DNA from 3 places in the Streptomyces sp. NPDC006997 genome. Region 3 is predicted to be linked to each of the others. Evidence: riboswitches for the same ligand, from Rfam matches in the RefSeq annotation. Region 3 holds a riboswitch; each other region holds the start of a gene.
What was found. A riboswitch is a leader RNA that binds a small molecule or an ion and turns the genes downstream of it on or off. The one in region 3 is predicted to bind cyclic di-AMP.

Region 1 (5,939 bases), on a different contig from region 3:
CCGCTCGCCCGTCTCGAAGGGCAGTCCGCGCTCGGCACCCTCCTCACCGTGCTCCCGGACCTCCGACTCGCGGTGGAACCAGGGGAGTTGAGGTGGCGCGGCGGGCTCATCATGCGCGGACTGCGCACCCTGCCGGTGGAGTTCACACCCCCTCAGCCGCAGTCAACGGATCGTTCTCCGGAGCAAAGATGACACCTCGACGCAAAGGTGACACGCGCTCAACTCTGTGATCTTCACGTGATCTGCGCGGCATTAACTTGTGACAAGTGATCGTCTGCCGATACGTTCACCCATCAGCACGGCGCCGCAGCATCATGCGCCGCGCTGGTCACCGCTGTCTTGCGAAAGGTCCCGACATGCTCTCCGGGAACGGTCGTCACCGTCGCCCCCGCCAGGCTCCGGCTCTCCTCGTCGCCGCCGGAGTGACCGGTTCCGCCATCGCCATCCCGTTGCTCGGCGCATCCGGCGCGAGCGCCGCCGACGGCACCGTGTGGGACCAGGTGGCCGAGTGCGAGAGCGGCGGCTCCTGGAGCGCGGACAACGGCAGCGGCTACTACGGCGGTCTCCAGATCTCGCAGGACGACTGGGAGTCATACGGCGGTCTCGACTACGCGGGCAGCGCCGACCTGGCCAGCCGCTCGCAGCAGATAGCCGTCGCCGAGCGGATACTCGCCGACCAGGGCCCCGGTGCCTGGCCCGCCTGTGGGCTGCTCTCCGGACTGACGAAGGACAGCGGTTCCGCCGACGTCGACACGGGACTGGCCGAGGACTCCCCGGCGTCCTCCGCGTCCTCCGACGCTCCCGACGACTCCGCTGACTCCACGTCAGAGGACGCGGACGGCACCGACCAACGCAAGGACAAGTCGACCAAGTCCGACAAGTCCACTGATTCGGCCGCTCCCGAAGCGACCTCCGACTCGAAGTCCAGCTCCGACTCCGGATCCGCGTCCGACTCCGGTCGGGACGCCGAAGCGACCTCCGGCTCGGGCGCGGAATCGGACTCCGTCGCGCCCCGCAACTCCCCCACGGCCTCCACGAAGAGTGACCCGTCGGACGCTTCGCTCCGGGACGGCGACGCGTCGGACGCCACCTCCGGCAGCGGCCGCCACCGCGGCGACAGCGCCGACGAGGACTCCGCCGACGGCGCCCGCGCCGAATCCTCCGGCCGCCACGCGTCCCGTGACGCCGCCCGTGACGCCGCCGTCACCGCCGACGGTGCCTACACCGTCCAGCCCGGCGACAATCTGACCTATATCGCCGACTCCCTTGACCTCGACGGCGGATGGTGCGCGCTCTACGAGGCCAACGAGGACGCCGTAGGAGCCGACCCGGACCTCATCCTCCCCGGTCAGACCCTGGAAGTAGGGGTGGAAACGGGCGCAAAGTAGCGGGAGTTAACGCCACACTTCACACCTAATGTCCGTTTCAGTGGAAGTGTGGGATGAGTCTCAGAAGCCCTGATCGTCTTTGAAATTCCGCGGATCGCGTGTCTACGGTCATGACCGCTCGCCAACACGAGCCCCGGCCGCCGCAACGCCGAATCCTGCCAGTGGCGGCCCGGGAACAGTCGTCGCGTCAAGCGCCGCAGGCAGGAGCGGGGGACCCAAGGTAAGCGCCGGACCAGGCGGTTGAGGAGACTCGCCGCCGAACCGGCTAGGGGTGAAGCCGCACCGCTCGTAAAGAGGGGTGTGGCCGGGCAACTCAACCGGCCCGAACCCGACAGCTCACCTCGCAGGCGTCGGTGAGGGGATCAACCATGCTGTTTTCCGGCAAGGGCAAGCACCGCCGTCCGTCCAAGACCGTCCGCGCCATCGCCGCCGTCGGCGTCACCGGGGCCGCGGCCGTCGCCGCCCCGCTGATGGCCGCGGGCAGCGCCTCCGCCGCCACCGCGTCCGAGTGGGACGCCGTCGCCCAGTGCGAGTCCGGCGGCAACTGGTCCATCAACACCGGCAACGGGTACTACGGCGGCCTGCAGTTCTCGGCCTCCACCTGGGCCGCGTACGGCGGCACGCAGTACGCCGCCACCGCCGACCAGGCCAGCAAGGCCCAGCAGATAGAGATCGCCGAGAAGGTCCTCGCGGGGCAGGGCAAGGGCGCCTGGCCGGTCTGCGGCACCGGCCTGTCGAGCGCCGCGTACAACGGCGGCGGCTCCACGGACACCGGCTCCAGCGCCGGGACCACCGACGACTCCACCGCCACCCGCGAGACCGAGCAGCCGAGCACCTCCCGCTCCGCCGAGCGCCCGGCCGCGAAGAAGACCGTCACCACCCCGACCGGCAAGAAGGTCAAGAAGGGCGACGGCGAGTACAAGGTCGTCAAGGGTGACACCCTCAGCACGATCGCGCAGGAGCACGACGTCAAGGGCGGCTGGGCCAAGCTGTTCAAGCTGAACGACGACATCGTCCAGGACGCCGACCTCATCTACCCGGGTCAGCAGCTGCACCTCAAGTAAGTCCTGCCCCGGCAGACCACCCCGCTCCGGCGCGTCTCCCCCCGTACGCGCCGGGGCGGGGTTTTCCATGCCCCCGTGCCCTCTCTGCTTCCGGTACCCGTCCACCCTTCTCTTTGTTCCGTTCGGAAACAATTTACTCTCGGTTTCGGCTCTACCGGGGGTCGGAGGGCGAGCCGACGGCCCCCGGCCGGTTAGGCTCATGGCGCAGCACCCACCGCGGTACTGCTGACCCACGTCACATCCATGAAGGAGATGCTCGTGCCGTCCATCGACGTCGTCGTAGCCCGGGAAATCCTGGACTCCCGAGGCAATCCCACGGTCGAGGTCGAGGTCGGCCTCGACGACGGCAGCACCGGTCGTGCCGCCGTCCCGTCCGGCGCCTCGACGGGTGCCTTCGAGGCCATCGAGCTGCGCGACGGTGACCCGAACCGCTACCAGGGCAAGGGCGTCGAGAAGGCCGTCCTCGCCGTGATCGAGCAGATCGGCCCGGAGCTGGTCGGCTACGACGCCACCGAGCAGCGGCTGATCGACCAGGCCATGTTCGACCTGGACGCCACCGACAACAAGGGCTCCCTCGGCGCCAACGCCATCCTCGGCGTCTCCCTCGCCGTCGCCCACGCCGCCTCCGAGGCCAGCGACCTCCCCCTCTTCCGCTACCTGGGCGGCCCGAACGCGCACCTGCTGCCGGTGCCGATGATGAACATCCTGAACGGCGGCTCGCACGCCGACTCCAACGTGGACATCCAGGAGTTCATGATCGCGCCGATCGGCGCGGAGTCGTTCTCCGAGGCGCTGCGCTGGGGCACCGAGGTCTACCACACCCTCAAGAAGGTGCTGAAGGGCAAGGGCCTGGCCACCGGCCTCGGCGACGAGGGCGGCTTCGCCCCGAACCTCGGCTCCAACCGCGAGGCCCTCGACCTCATCCTCGAAGCGATCAAGGAAGCCGGTTACACCCCCGGCGAGCAGATCGCCCTCGCCCTCGACGTGGCCGCCTCCGAGTTCTACAAGGAGGGCTCCTACACCTTCGAGGGCAAGGAGCGCTCCGCCGCCGAGATGACGGACTACTACGCCGAGCTGGTCGAGGCGTACCCGCTGGTCTCCATCGAGGACCCGCTGTTCGAGGACGACTGGGCGGGCTGGCAGACCATCACCGAGCGCCTCGGCGACAAGGTGCAGCTGGTCGGCGACGATCTGTTCGTCACCAACCCCGAGCGCCTCGCCCGCGGCATCGAGGAGGGCGCGGCCAACGCCCTGCTGGTCAAGGTCAACCAGATCGGCTCGCTGACCGAGACCCTGGACGCCGTGGAGCTGGCCCAGCGCAACGGCTTCAAGTGCATGATGTCCCACCGCTCCGGTGAGACCGAGGACGTCACCATCGCGGACCTCGCCGTCGCCACCAACTGCGGCCAGATCAAGACCGGCGCCCCGGCCCGCTCCGAGCGCGTCGCCAAGTACAACCAGCTGCTGCGCATCGAGGAGATCCTCGACGACGCCGCGGTGTACGCGGGCCGCAGCGCGTTCCCGCGCTTCAAGGGCTGAGCCCACGCACGCGCCCACGCACGTGTGGGCGGCGTCGTCCGTACGTCCCCGTACCCGGTCCCGTACCGTGTGCGGGGACGTACGCGCGTGTACGGCGGGACGAGACGGAGGCGGGGCATGGCAGTGAAGGACCGGGACCGGTTCTCCACCACCACCAGACTGCGGCTGCTCGGCGAGCAGACGGCGGCCCGCGTCTACCGCTCCCAGACCCGCCGCCAGGCCCGCCGCTCCCGCCTCACCGGCCGCGCGGCCCTGCTCGCCCTGGTCGTCTGCACGCTGGTCGTCGCGCTCGCCTACCCGATAAGGCAGTACGTCGCCCAGCGCGCCGAGATCGCCGACCTGGAGCGGCAGAAGCGGCAGGCCAGCGAGCGCGTCGAACAGCTGCGCGACCAGAAGGCGCGGTGGCAGGACGACGCGTACGCCGAGCAGCAGATCCGGCAGCGGCTGCACTACGTGATGCCCGGGGAGACCGGTTACGTCGTCATCGACCCGGACGCGGCCGAGCGGGCCCGCGGCGAACGGGGCGCGGCCGACCGCCCCTGGTACTCGAACGTCTGGGACGGCGTGGACAGGTCCGACGCCGGCCAGTGACCCCCGCGCCGACCAGTGACACCGTTGAGCGAGAAAGACGCGTAGAGAATCCTATGGACACCCTTCCGCCGCCCACCCCGCGCACCGAGCCCACGGACGCGGACGTCGAGGCGTTCCAGCAGCAGCTCGGACGTCCGCCGCGCGGTCTGCGCGCGATCGCGCACCGCTGCCCGTGCGGACAGCCGGACGTGGTGGAGACGGCGCCGCGGCTGCCCGACGGCACGCCGTTCCCGACGCTGTACTACCTGACGTGCCCGAAGGCGGCGTCGGCCATCGGCACGCTGGAGGCCAACGGCGTGATGAAGGAGATGACGGCCCGTCTGGAGGGCGACCCGGAGCTGGCCGCCGCGTACCGCGCCGCGCACGAGGACTACCTCCGGCGCCGGGACGAGATCGAGGAGCTGACGGGCTTCCCGAGCGCGGGCGGGATGCCCGACCGGGTCAAGTGCCTGCACGTCCTGGTGGCCCACTCGCTGGCCGCCGGGCCGGGCGTGAACCCGCTGGGCGACGAGGCGCTGGCGATGCTGCCGGAGTGGTGGCGCAAGGGCCCCTGTGTGACCACGACGGAGAGCGGGGAGGACGGCCGGTGACCCGCGTAGCCGCCATCGACTGCGGTACGAACTCGATCCGCCTGCTGGTCGCCGACTGCGACCCGGCGACCGGCGAACTGGTCGACCTGGACCGCCGTATGACGATCGTCCGCCTGGGCCAGGGCGTCGACCGCACCGGCCGACTCGCTCCCGAGGCGCTGGAGCGCACGTTCGCGGCCTGCCGTGAGTACGCCGCGGTCATCAAGGAGCACGGCGCCGAGCGGATCCGCTTCGTCGCCACCTCCGCCTCCCGGGACGCGGAGAACCGGGCGGACTTCGTGCGCGGGGTGCTGGACATCCTGGGTGTCGAGCCCGAGGTGATCAGTGGCGACCAGGAGGCGGAGTTCTCCTTCACCGGCGCCACGCGCGAACTCGCCGGGCGTACCGACCTCACCCGGCCCTACCTGGTGGTGGACATCGGCGGCGGCTCGACGGAGTGCGTCGTCGGCGACGACCACGTACGCGCGGCGCGCTCGGTGGACATCGGCTGTGTGCGGATGACGGAACGGCACCTGGTGCGGGACGGCGAGGTGTCCGACCCGCCGACCGAGGAGCAGATCGCGGCGATGCGCGCCGACATCGTGGCGGCCCTGGACCTCGCCGAGGAGGAGGTCCCGCTGCGCGAGGCGCGCACGCTGGTCGGTCTCGCCGGTTCGGTGACGACGGTGTCGGCGATCGCCCAGGAACTCCCCGCGTACGACTCGACGGCCATCCACCACTCCCGCGTCCCGCGCACCAGGGTCCGCGAGATCACCGACTGGCTCCTC
Region 2 (5,939 bases), on a different contig from region 3:
CGAGGGCGCGGTGGAGTGTGGCGGAGCGGCGGGCCGCGTTGCTGACGGTCGCCGTGGAACAGATCGAGGCGCGCGGGGTCGCGGCCGTGCGGATCTCCGACGTGGCCTCGGCGCTCGGGGTGAGCAACGCGCTGGTGCTGTACCACTTCACGTCCAAGGAGAAGCTGGTCGCCGCCGCCTTCGCGCACGCGGCCGAGGGCGACCTCGCGCAGCTGCGCACCCTCCTCGGCCGCCGTACGACGGCGCTGCGCCGACTGCGCTCGGCGGTGCGCTGGTACGCCCCCACCGGCACCGCCAAGGGTTGGCGGCTGTGGATCGAGGGCTGGGCGGCGGCGCCGCGAGAACCGGCGCTCCAGGACGTGATCCGGGAGCTGGACCGGCGGTGGAAGGCCGCCCTCGCCGAGGTGATCGCCGAGGGCGTGGCCGCGGGCGAGTTCCGGTGCCCGGACCCGGCCGCCACCGCGCTGCGCCTGACCGCCCTGCTCGACGGTCTCGCCGTCCAGCTGACGTCGTACCCGGGCGCGGTCTCCCACGCGCGGGCCCGGGAGTGGGTGGACGAGGCGCTCGCGCGGGAGCTGGGGCTGGCGGCCGGGGAGGGCTGAGGCGCCCCGGGTCAGGCCACGGACGCGATCCGGGTCCTGATGTCCTCCGGGGAGAGCGTGCCCTTGGCGGTGACGTGGTCGCCGGAGGACTCGCCGCGCAGTCGGCGGCCGATCCAGGGCACCAGGTACTCACGCGCCCAGTGCACGTCGTCGCGCCGGATCTCCAGGGTGCCGCGCGGCGGCAGCGGCGGCCAGGGCTGGTCCGGGTCGGCCGGGACCGGCAGGCCGAGGACCTGCCCGGCGCGGAGCGCCACGCGCGTGTGCCCCTCCGGGGACAGGTGCAGCCGGTCGCCGTCCCAGGCCCGGCGGTCCTGGACGGACCTCAGGGACCACAGGTCGAGGACCGGGCAGCCGTACCGGTCGGCGATGGCGCGCACATGTCCGTTGTAGGTGGCGATCTTGCCGCGCAGGTGCTTGAGGACGGGCACGCCCCGGGTGTCGAAGCCGGTGGTCACCATCACCGTGCCCGCGACGGCGGTCAGCCGGGCGACCGCCCTCTCGAAGCGCTCGGCGACCTCGTCGGGGTCGGTGCCGGGCCGCAGGATGTCGTTGCCGCCCGCGCAGAAGGACACGAGGTCCGGGGCGAGTCCGACGGCGCGCGGGACCTGGTCGGCCACGACCTGGTCGAGGAGTCTCCCGCGCACGGCGAGGTTGGTGTACCGGAAGTCGCCCTCGGGACGCCGGTCGGCGAGCAGGACCGCGAACCGGTCGGCCCAGCCGACGAACGCCCCGTCGGGGCCGGGGTCGCCGACGCCTTCGGTGAAGCTGTCCCCCACCGCCACGTACGACCCGATCACTGATCTGCTGTCATTCTTCGAATCGTCTGCCACATCGGCCCATCTTTCCCCGTCGATTGTGACCTACGCGACCGTAGGAAGGGGTTGACGGGCGGTGAGATAAGCCACTGCCAAAACCTTGGTCAATTCCGGAATACGCCGACGGCCGGACCCGGTCAGGTGGGTCCGGCCGTCGGCGCGGTCGCGGCGCGGGCGTCAGCCGATGGAGACGCCGTGCGAGCGGAGGTAGGCCACCGGGTCGATGTCGGAGCCGTAGTTGGGGGTGGTGCGGATCTCGAAGTGCAGGTGCGGGCCGGTCGAGTTGCCGGTCGAGCCGGACAGGCCGATCTGCTGACCGCCGGTCACGGTCTGGCCGCTGGAGACGGAGAGCGAGGACAGGTGGGCGTACTGGGCGTAGTAGCCGTCGGCCAGCTTGATGACGACCTGGTTGCCGTACGCACCGGCCCAGCCCGCGGAGACGACGGTGCCGGGTCCGACGGACTTCAGCGTGGTGCCGGTGGCGGCGGCGAAGTCGACGCCGGTGTGGTAGCCGCTGGACCACATGCTGCCCGCCACCTTGTAGCCGGTGCCGACGGCGGCGCCGTCGACCGGCGCGCTGTAGCCGGTGGCGGCGGACTGGGCGGCCGTGGAGGCGCCGGCGGAGGACTCGGCGGACTGCGTCGGCTGCTCCGGCTTCGCCTGCTGCTCCGGCTTGGCCTGCTGCTCCGGCTTGGCCTGCTGGGTGGCCTTCGGGGCGGACCGCTTCTTGGTCTCGCCCTGCGCCGCGGCCTTCTGGCCGATGCTGAGCTTCAGCCCGGGGTGGATCAGCGAGGGGTCGGCACCGACGGCCGCGCGGTTGTCCGCGTAGAGCTTCTTCCAGCCGCCGCTGACGTTCTGCTCGTCAGCGATCTTCGAGAGATAGTCACCGGCACGGACGGAATACGTCCGCACACCCGACTTCTTCGCGGTGGACTTCTTCTCGGCGGCCGACTTCTGCACCACGGGGGCGGAGTGGACGGCCTTTTCCGAAACGGACTGCGGGGTGGCGGCGTTGGCGCTGGCGGCCCCCATCAGGGGCAGGGCGAGCGCGGCGCCTCCGGTACCGGCCACGGCGATGGACCGGGCGATACGCAGGGACTTGGGACGGCGGTGCTTACCCTTCGCGGGCATGATGCGTTCCTCTCCTGCGCCTGCGAGGTGAGCTGTCGGGTGCGGACTGGAGATGTCCGGCCGCACCGAGGTGCGGCTTAACCCCAAGCCGTTCCGGGAACCGGAACAGGCGGTCTACCTGTGGGTCCCCCGCTCCTGCCGGGCACGGGTCAGTTTGCGCGGAGTCCGGACGGCGGCAGGATTCGGCGTTCCGTCCGGGATCGGTGTGGAACGTAAGCGAGCAGGACGCGAGGGGACAAGCGAGAGTTTCCGCCCGAACGTCTTTTTCTTGATCCCTTGTGGTCATTACCGGTCACACTGAGTTGTTCCGCGGGGCGACGCTTTCCCCAAAAGCCCTTGAAAGAGCCCTTGATTACGTGAGCATGACGGGCGACTCACGGTCACGGCTATGACGCTGCTCACGTGCCGGAATTCCAGGTCACCGCATTCCGGAGCTAGTTGGAACGGAAGCGGCTAATTCGGACAGGCGACACAGAAAGCGCCGACGGCTCAGACGCGGCGCAGTCGGAGAACCGCCGCGTCGAGGTCACCGCGCAGCCCCAGCCGTATCCCGTGGTGCAGCAGCACGGCACCGCGGTGGATTTCTCCCGTTTCCCGGCATTCGTACGAGCTTGCCGGGTCCAGTCCGCGGAGCCGGAGCGCGGGGACCGGCTCACCGTGGTGCTGCGCCTGGAGGCAGGCGAGGACGACCGACTCCGCGCCCCGCACGTACTGCACCGCGCTCAGTCCGCCCCGGGGCGGGCGCAGCCGGTAGAGGTCCCCGCGCTGCACCAGCGGCCGGATCTCCCGGTAGAGCGCCACCCAGTCGCGGGCCTCGGCCAGCTCCGCCGCGCTCCAGCGGGTCAGGTCGCCGCCGATCCCCAGCACCCCGGCCATCGCGCTCACGAACCGGAAGCACAGCGAGCTGACCCGCCCGTTGAGCTGGTCGTTGGGGCTGTCGGTCACCCAGGCGGCCATCACGCGCGCGGGGTGGAGCTGGCTGAAGCCGTGCTGGATGGCGAGCCGGTCCAGGGGGTCGGTGTTGTCGGAGGTCCACACCTGGTCCGTACGGCTCAGGACGCCCAGGTCGATCCGGCCGCCGCCGCCCGAGCAGGACTCGAAGGCGACGCCGGGGTGGGCCGCCCGCAGCCGGTCGAGCAGCGCGTACACGGCCCGTACGTGGTCCACCCAGAGCCGCGACGGGTAGGGCTCACCGGGCCATCCGGCGTCGGTGAAGCAGCGGTTGAAGTCCCACTTCACGTAGTCGATGGGCGCGCTGGACAGCAGGGCGTCGAGACGCTCCCACAGGTACTCCTGGACGTCCTCGCGGGCGAGGTTGAGGACGAGTTGATTGCGAAACTCTGTCCGCTTACGTCCCTTTTGGTACTGCACCCAGTCGGGGTGCGCCCGGTACAGGTCGCTGTCCGGGTTGACCATCTCGGGTTCGACCCAGATGCCGAACCGCATTCCCAGCGCCCGCACGTCCTCGGCGAGCGGCGCCAGGCCCTTCGGGAAGCGGTCGGGGTGGGGCGTCCAGTCGCCGAGCCCGGCGTGGTCGCCGGTGCGGGAGCCGAACCAGCCGTCGTCGACGACGAACAGCTCGACGCCGATCTCCGCGGCCCGCCGGGCCAGGGCCCGCTGCTGGTCCTCGGAGATGCCGAAGCCGGTCGCCTCCCAGGAGTTGAACAGCACCGGCCGGTCCCGGTCCGCGTCGGGGATGACGTACGCCCGCTGGTAGCGGTGCCAGGCCCGGCTGGCCCCGCCGAAGCCGCCGTCGCTCCACAGCCCGGCGAGGACGGGGGTGGTGTAGGACTCCCCGGCGGCCAGCCGCAGCAGCCCCGCGTCGTCGTGCCCGGCGCCGCCGGTGATCTGCACACGCGCGTCGGGCAGCTGGGCGACGGTGATCCGCCAGGAGCCCGACCAGCCGAGGGCGCAGCCGTAGACCTCGCCGCACTCCTCGGTGGCGTCGGTGTCCAGGGCGACCCAGGGCAGGTGCTGGTGGCCGGTGTGCCCGCGGCGGCTGCCGATGACCTTCTCGCCGTAGGTGAGCGGGGCGGCGGTCAGCCGGGACTCGGCGGCCCAGCGGCCGTGCAGCTGGCTCAGCCGCCAGCCGTCGCGCTCCGGGAGCGTGAAGACGGCGGAGTCGGCGCGCAGCAGCTCCACCGCCCGGGCGCCCGCGTTCTCGACGGTGGCCCGGCGTTCGACCACGTCGTGCCGGATCCGGTAGTGCAGGGTGACGACCAGACCCGCGTCCGGGTCCGCGTCCCGGAACCGCAGCCGTACGCCGTCGGGGTCGGCCTCGTGGCGTTCGAAGGCCCACTCGGTGCCGCGCCGCCCGTCGTCGGTGCGCGCGGACAGGGCGGGGCGGGTGAAGCGGGGGCCGCCCTCGACGGGGTACTCCTCGCGGCCGTCGAGCCGGGACTCGAAGGGCCAGTGGTCCGGCAGCGGGCGGGCGGCGAGCGCCTCGGCGTCCGCGAGGGCGATGCGCGGGCCCCAGTGCAGGTGCAGCAGCTCGTCGGCGTCGGTGAGGTGGACGGCGTAGCTGCTCGTCGGCCCGGACAGCAGCCACGTACGGCCGTTCTCGGCGATCTCCACCGGCACTGGTCCCACCCACCCCGCAGATCCCGACAGCTCCGCTCAACACCCAACATCATCAACCGTTTCCGGGCGGGAGGGCAACGCCTGTGGACGACCGGGGGCCCTCCCTTGTGGACAACTCATTGCCCCAGGAATCCATGTCGTATGGTCAAGGGCGTACCCGTCGGCGATCGGCGCCGCCGGGGCCGATGGGAGGGAGCCCCCGTGACGCAGCAGGTCCCGTCGACCGAGCCCGAACTGGCTGGCGTACGCAACTTCCGTGACGTGGGCGGACTGCCGACCGTCGACGGCCGCCGGGTGCGGCACGGTGTGCTGTTCCGCAGCGGCCACCTGGCGCACGCCACCGACGAGGACGCCGCGTTCCTCACCTCCCTGGGCCTGCACACGGTCTTCGACTTCCGCAACGCCGCCGACCAGAAGCTGGAGGGGCCGGACGTCGAGCTGCCCGGCGTGCGCAACGTGAACCTGCCGCTGTCGGACCCGGCGGACGGCGCCGAGTTCTGGAAGATGGTCCGCGACGGCGACCTGGAGCAGCTGCGCTCGGTCCTCGACGACGGCAGGGCGGCGGACCGGATGATCGCGTCCTACCGCATGATCATCAGGGACCGCACCGCCGAGCACTCCCGGGTGCTGCGCTCCCTGGCCGAGGACAGCGTGCCCGCGCTGATGCACTGCGCCGCGGGCAAGGACCGCGCGGGCCTGTCGATCGCGGTGACGCTGCTGGCCCTGGGCGTGGAGCGGGACGCCATCCTCGCGGACTACCTGGAGTCCAACGCCACCCACCGCCGCTACAAGGTGCACCGCAGCGGCAGCG
Region 3 (5,939 bases):
TCGGGTCGGCGGAGTCGTACCGGGTGAGGTTCTCCCGGCCGGACAGGAAGCCGTACAGCGCGGGCCCTTCGATGAGGGCGCCGACGTGGGGCAGTACGGCGCGGGCGGCGCGGGGCATCGGCTGCCCCAGCACCCGCGCCGTGCCCGACGTCGGCGCGATCAGGCCCATCAACATGCGGATGGTGGTGGTCTTGCCCGAGCCGTTGGGGCCGAGGAAGCCGAAGACGCTGCCCGCCGGGACGGTCAGGTCCAGGCCGTCCACGGCGAGTTGCCCGCCGCGGTAGCGCTTGGTGAGCGCGCGGGTGTGGATGACGGTGTCCTCCACCGGCTCCGCCACCGGGTTCCCTCCCGCGGCCTCCCCCGCGTCCGGCCGCTTCTCGTCCTGCTCCGTGGCGGACGGTTCACCCATCGGCTTCTCGGCTCCCTCGGTCGCCCCGTGCCTACTTCCCGGACTCGGCCGCCTTCACCAGCGCGTCCTTCGTCACCGCACCCACGTATACCTTGCCGTCGTCCGTGACCAGGGCGTTGACCAGGCGCGTCTTGAAGACCGTGCCCGAGCCGAAGTCGCCCTTCACCTCGTCGCCGAGGGAGCCGAGGAAGCCACCGATGTCCCCGCCGACCTCGGTGCCGGAGGGTACGCCCCGGCCGCCGGTGTCGAGGACGGCGACGGCGTTCCAGCCCTCACCGATGACGACCGGACCCTCGGCGTGCTCGCCGAGGCCCTTGCCAGCGCCGTCGTCCGTGCCCTGACCGAATCCGTCACCGAATTCCTTGTCGAGTCCCTTGGGGAAGTCCCGCTCCTGCGTCCGCGGCGCGTCACCCTCCTCGGTCACCTTCGCGCCCTTGGGCGGGGTGAAGTCGAAGGTCGACGCGGCGGGCTTGGCGTAGCTGATCCGGGTGAAGCCCGCGTCGACGACGGCGGCGCCGCCGCTCGCGGGGGTCAGCGTGAACTTCAGCGGCAGGCCGGTCTTCGCGTCCACCGCCACGGTGATGGCGCCGACCGTGGACCCGGACTGCCGGGGCTTGACGAGCAGCTTGTACGTGTCGCGCCCGGCGACCCGCGCGGTCCCGTCGACGGTCACGGCGGTGGTGTCGTCGACCGCCTTCAGGGCCTCCTCGGTGAGGTCCTTGGGCGTGGCGGGAACCTCCTCGGCCCTCTTCCCCCCGGCGGCGCCGTCGGCCGCGGTGCCGTGGTAGACCTCGTTCGAGGCGCTGTCGTAGCCCCAGACGTCCTCGCCGTTGTGGATCAGGCTGTACTCGGCGGCGTCCTCCAGCAGGGACAGCTTCTGCCGGTCCGGGCCGTCGGAGGCGACGCGCAGGGTGTGCGTGCCGGAGACCAGCTCGGTGAGCTTGGCCGAGGGGTCGGCGCTGGAGCCCTCGCCGCCGTCCTGCCCGGCCATCCCGGAGGCCAGTCCGCCGCCCAGGCCGCCGAGGTCGGGGAGCCCGAGGTCGGTGGTGATCTTCACCGTTCCGGACAGCTGCTGCACGTCCGACGCGGCGATCTTCTCTATGAGTTCCTGTGCGCTGATCTCGGGAAGGTCCGGGCTGCCGGAGTCAGCGAGCGCCGGGACGAGCCCGATGGTCGCCGCGGCCACCCCCGTCACCGCGACCGGGACCACGTACCGCGCGGCCCTGCGTCGCGCCCCGCGCGCGTCGTCTCCCCGCGTGTCCCGCGCCGCGGTCGTGTTGTCGTCGGATGCGTACGGTGCCATGTCTGCCTTACCTCTCGCGTCGGCGGCGGCTGTCCGTCTCGTCACGTCCTCGTCGCGCTCTACCCCGAGCCGCCATTCTCACCCGAATTGGTGAGGAGTGGTGTTTTCCGTGGTCTCCATCTGACCAAATCGGCCCGCGAGAAGCGTCAGACCACGGAGCCAACTCCGCGTACTGCTCGGGTATGACACGCCACGACCCCGTGTGCACCGACCCGTAGGGGTGCCGGTCACCTTGCGGTCGCAGTCCGCCGACTGGGGGCACCCCCGGGGAACCTGACGGGGACGCGGCGCACGGCGCCTCCCCCGCCGGACGGATCCGGGGGGCGCCAGCGCGGTACAGACGGGGTACGACGAGCCCCGCTCACCCCGCCCGGTGCACCACCGCGTCGCACAGCTCCGTCAGCGCCGCCTTCGCGTCGCACTCACGCAGCGGCAGCAGGGCGGCCCGCGCCTCCTCCGCGTACCGCACCGTGTCGCGCCGCGCCTGCTCCAGCGCGGGGTGGGCGCGCAGCGCCGTCAGCGCGCGCTGGTGCTGGTCGTCGTCGGTGAGGTCGGAGTCGAGCAGCTTGCACAGGGCGAGGTCCTCCTCCAGCCCCAGCCGGGCGGCGCGCTCCCGCAGCCGCAGCACGGGCAGGGTGGCGATGCCCTCGCGCAGGTCGGTGCCCGGCGTCTTGCCGGACTCGTGGGAGTCGGAGGCGATGTCCAGGACGTCGTCCGCGAGCTGGAAGGCGACGCCGAGCCGTTCGCCGTACTGGGTGAGGACGTCGATGACCGTCTCGTCTGCGCCGGACATCATCGCGCCGAACCGGCAGGCGACCGCGACCAGCGAGCCGGTCTTGCCGGAGAGGACGTCGAGGTAGTGGTCGACCGGGTCGCGCCCGTCGGTGGGGCCCGCGGTCTCCAGGATCTGGCCGGTCACGAGCCGCTCGAACGCCTCGGCCTGCACCCGCACCGCCTCCGGCCCGAGGTCGGCCAGGATGTGCGAGGCGCGGGCGAAGAGGAAGTCACCCGTGAGGACCGCGACGGAGTTGCCCCAGCGGGTGTTCGCGCTCGGCACGCCGCGCCGTACCTCCGCCTCGTCCATCACGTCGTCGTGGTACAGCGTCGCCAGGTGGGTCAGCTCCACGACCACCGCGGAAGGCACGATTCCGGGGGCGTAGGGATCGCCGAACTGAGCCGCGAGCATCACCAGCAGTGGCCGGAAACGCTTCCCGCCCGCCCGCACGAGATGCTGGGCGGCGCCGGTGATGGCAGGGACCTCACTCTTGGTTGCCTCAAGCAACCCTTCCTCGACGGCCGCCAGCCCAGCCTGGACATCGGCCTCCAGGGCCTGGTCCCGCACGCTCAGCCCGAATGGCCCGACGACGGTCACGAGGGGTCTCCTGTCTGCTGGTATCCACCGGCGCTTACGCGGTTTGTCGATACGTCGCTGCCTTCACTCAAGTCAGCGTATCCGGTCATGTTTCGATCACCGAGGGCGCCCACCGTTGCGGCACGGGCGGCATCGGATCACGGTCGGTATGTTTTTGATCATTCGATACGAGTGGATATGCGGGCTAAGTGAGTGAATACGGCCAGATACACCCGAACGTGGTGCACTGCACCCCTTTGTTCGCCATGATGGCATGAACACGCCCCCCCTCGGACGCCCCCCCGGGTGACCGATACGGCAACGACACACCCCTCGGGAGGGGTTCCGGATTCGCCAGGACACCAACCCGACCTTGAGGGCGAGTTGGCAGTAATGCCCGTTTTGACGCTCTTGTTAACGCCCGTGACATGCCTCACCCCGACCCCGCGAGTCCGCCCCCTCCCCTCCACCACTTCCTCCACCCGAACCCCCGCCATCCCCCCAGCAGTTGCTTCTGCGCCTTCACAAAGGATCAAGTACCCCGAAATCACCCGATCAAGGTCGATCACACACCGAACGGTGTGATGCGCGGATCCCGCACTTGTTTCCGACATGTGCTCTCGCATACGTTCCCGGCCTGTCGGGCGGACGCCGAATCCTGCCACCGCTCCGGCACCCACTGACTCACTCACTCATCCATGGCAGGAGCGGGGGACCCAGGTAAGTCGCCGGGCCGCGACGCGTACGACGTCACACGACGCCGTACGTCGCCACGGCACGGCTCGGGGTGAAGCCGTACCCGCGCAGGGCACGGCCGGGCAGCTCCCGCCCGAACCCGACAGCTCACCTCGCAGGCGCCGGAGAGGACGTTCACCATGCCCGCAGACGGCCAGCCCCGCCGTGCCCGCACCACCCGCCTCGCCCGCACGATCGCCCTCGCCAGCACCGGCGCCGCCGTGCTCGCGCTGCCGCTGATCGGCGCGACCAGCGCCTCCGCCCGGACCCCGACGGCCACCACGGCCGCGACCGCCGCCACGGCGTACCCGGACAACCTCGACGGCTGGATCCGCGAGTCGCTCACCGTGATGGCCCAGCACGGCATCCCGGGCAGCTACGACGCCATCTACCGCAACGTCATGCGCGAGTCGTCCGGCAACCCGGCCGCCATCAACCTCTGGGACTCCAACGCGGCCGCGGGCACCCCCTCCAAGGGCCTGCTCCAGGTCATCGACCCGACCTTCGCCGCCTACCACGTGCCCGGCACCGCCTTCAACCCGTACGACCCGGTCGCGAACATCACCGCCGCCTGCAACTACGCCGCCGCGCGGTACGGCTCGATCGACAACGTCTTCGGGGCGTACTGAGCCCCCGGCCCCGGCAGCCGGGCCGACGCCCGGCCCTCGGCCCCAGTCAGCCTTGTGAGCTGAGGCGTTCGAGGACGACGGCGACACCGTCGTCCTCGTTCGAGAGGGTGACCTCGTCCGCGACGGCCTTGAGTTCCGGGTGGGCGTTGGCCATGGCGACGCCGTGGCCCGCCCAGTCGAACATCGGGATGTCGTTGGGCATGTCGCCGAAGGCGATGGTGTCCTGCGGGCGCAGCCCGAGGTGTCCGGCGGCCAGCGCCAGCCCGGTCGCCTTGGTGACGCCGCAGGGCTGGAGTTCCACCGTCCCCGGTCCCGACATGGTGACCGTCGCCAGCGAGCCCGCCACCGCGCGGGCCACCGACGCCAACTCGTCGTCCGACAGGGTGGCGTGGCGCAACAGGACCTTGCTGATGGGCGCGCACCACAGGTCGTCGCGCCGGTCCACCCGTACCGCGGGCAGGGTGGGGTGCGGCATCTCGTAGCCCGGTTCGATGAGCGTGAGCCCCTCGACCCCGTCCTGGTCGACCGCCGCGTGGACCTGGCCGACCTCCGCCTCGATCTTGCCGAGCGCCGTCTCGGCCAACTGCCGGTCCAGGGTCACGGACCACAGCAGACGGTCCGCGCCGGCGTCGTACAACTGCGCGCCCTGCCCGCACACCGCGAGCCCCGTGCTGCCCAGGAGCTCCAGCAGCGGGCGCACCCTCGGCGCCGGTCGCCCCGTCACCACCAGATGTCGGGCGCCCACCTCGGCCACCCGGGCGAGCGTGCTGAGCGACCGGTCGGAGAAGGTGTCGTCGCCGCGGAGCAACGTCCCGTCCAGGTCGGTGGCGATGAGGGAGTACGTGGTGCGCTCGGCATATGCGATGGGTGCGGCCATGATCAGAGAATACGGACATCGCGCCCCCTTCGTTGACCCTTGTTCCGGCCTCAACTTCCTTACTCCGCTCCGTGCTTAGGCCCCGCGACCGGTTCCGGGCCCCGGGGGCCGCCGGACCAGAACAGGCACATCCCGCCACCACCTTTCCGGCATAACACCCTCTTCGGGCGTATCGGACAGTGCCCAAGACGGCCGCCTCCGCCGTAACGTGTGGCCCGACCACCTGAATGTGTGGCGCGCCCGCAGAAAGAGAGGCAGCACCCCATGCCCCCCTTCGATGTCCCCGAGGGCGATCCCTTCGGACCGCACAACCTTCCGTACGGCGTGTTCTCACTCCCCGGCAGCGCGGACCGCAGGATCGGCGTCCGCCTCGGCGACCACGTCCTCGACGCCGGTGCGGCGGCCCTGACCCTGGGCTCCCCCTATGCCGCCCTGCTCGGCCGCCCGACCTTGAACCCGCTGCTGGCCGCGGGCCGCACCACCTGGTCGGACGTACGCCGCGCGCTGACGGCGTGGGTGACCGTGCCCTCCCACCGCGAGGCCCTGGAGCCGCTGTTCCACCCGCTCTCCTCGGTGACCCTGCACCTCCCCTTCGAGGTCGCGGACTACGTCGACTTCTACGCCTCCGAGAACCA

Region 1: another riboswitch for cyclic di-AMP. It lies ahead of ABZ659_RS10510 (transglycosylase family protein); the one in region 3 lies ahead of ABZ659_RS22790 (transglycosylase SLT domain-containing protein).
Region 2: another riboswitch for cyclic di-AMP. It lies ahead of ABZ659_RS06320 (LysM peptidoglycan-binding domain-containing M23 family metallopeptidase); the one in region 3 lies ahead of ABZ659_RS22790 (transglycosylase SLT domain-containing protein).

Annotation. Positions count from the first base shown of each region.
Region 1 covers NZ_JBEYHH010000008.1:129,901-135,839, forward strand. Annotated here, with positions in the region: gene ABZ659_RS10500 (cytochrome P450) at 1-192, shown strand, start outside; gene ABZ659_RS10505 (transglycosylase family protein) at 357-1,388, shown strand; cyclic di-AMP (ydaO/yuaA leader) riboswitch at 1,571-1,753, shown strand; gene ABZ659_RS10510 (transglycosylase family protein) at 1,757-2,452, shown strand; gene eno (phosphopyruvate hydratase) at 2,711-3,991, shown strand; gene ABZ659_RS10520 (septum formation initiator family protein) at 4,109-4,582, shown strand; gene ABZ659_RS10525 (DUF501 domain-containing protein) at 4,636-5,172, shown strand; gene ABZ659_RS10530 (Ppx/GppA phosphatase family protein) at 5,169-5,939, shown strand, end outside.
Region 2 covers NZ_JBEYHH010000005.1:34,161-40,099, forward strand. Annotated here, with positions in the region: gene ABZ659_RS06310 (TetR family transcriptional regulator C-terminal domain-containing protein) at 1-602, shown strand, start outside; gene ABZ659_RS06315 (SGNH/GDSL hydrolase family protein) at 614-1,399, opposite strand; gene ABZ659_RS06320 (LysM peptidoglycan-binding domain-containing M23 family metallopeptidase) at 1,595-2,548, opposite strand; cyclic di-AMP (ydaO/yuaA leader) riboswitch at 2,553-2,709, opposite strand; gene ABZ659_RS06325 (alpha-galactosidase) at 3,038-5,128, opposite strand; gene ABZ659_RS06330 (tyrosine-protein phosphatase) at 5,330-5,939, shown strand, end outside.
Region 3 covers NZ_JBEYHH010000022.1:119,796-125,734, reverse strand. Annotated here, with positions in the region: gene ABZ659_RS22805 (ABC transporter ATP-binding protein) at 1-409, opposite strand, end outside; gene ABZ659_RS22800 (DUF2092 domain-containing protein) at 441-1,712, opposite strand; gene ABZ659_RS22795 (polyprenyl synthetase family protein) at 2,074-3,084, opposite strand; cyclic di-AMP (ydaO/yuaA leader) riboswitch at 3,743-3,933, shown strand; gene ABZ659_RS22790 (transglycosylase SLT domain-containing protein) at 3,939-4,427, shown strand; gene ABZ659_RS22785 (HAD family hydrolase) at 4,474-5,304, opposite strand; gene fahA (fumarylacetoacetase) at 5,569-5,939, shown strand, end outside.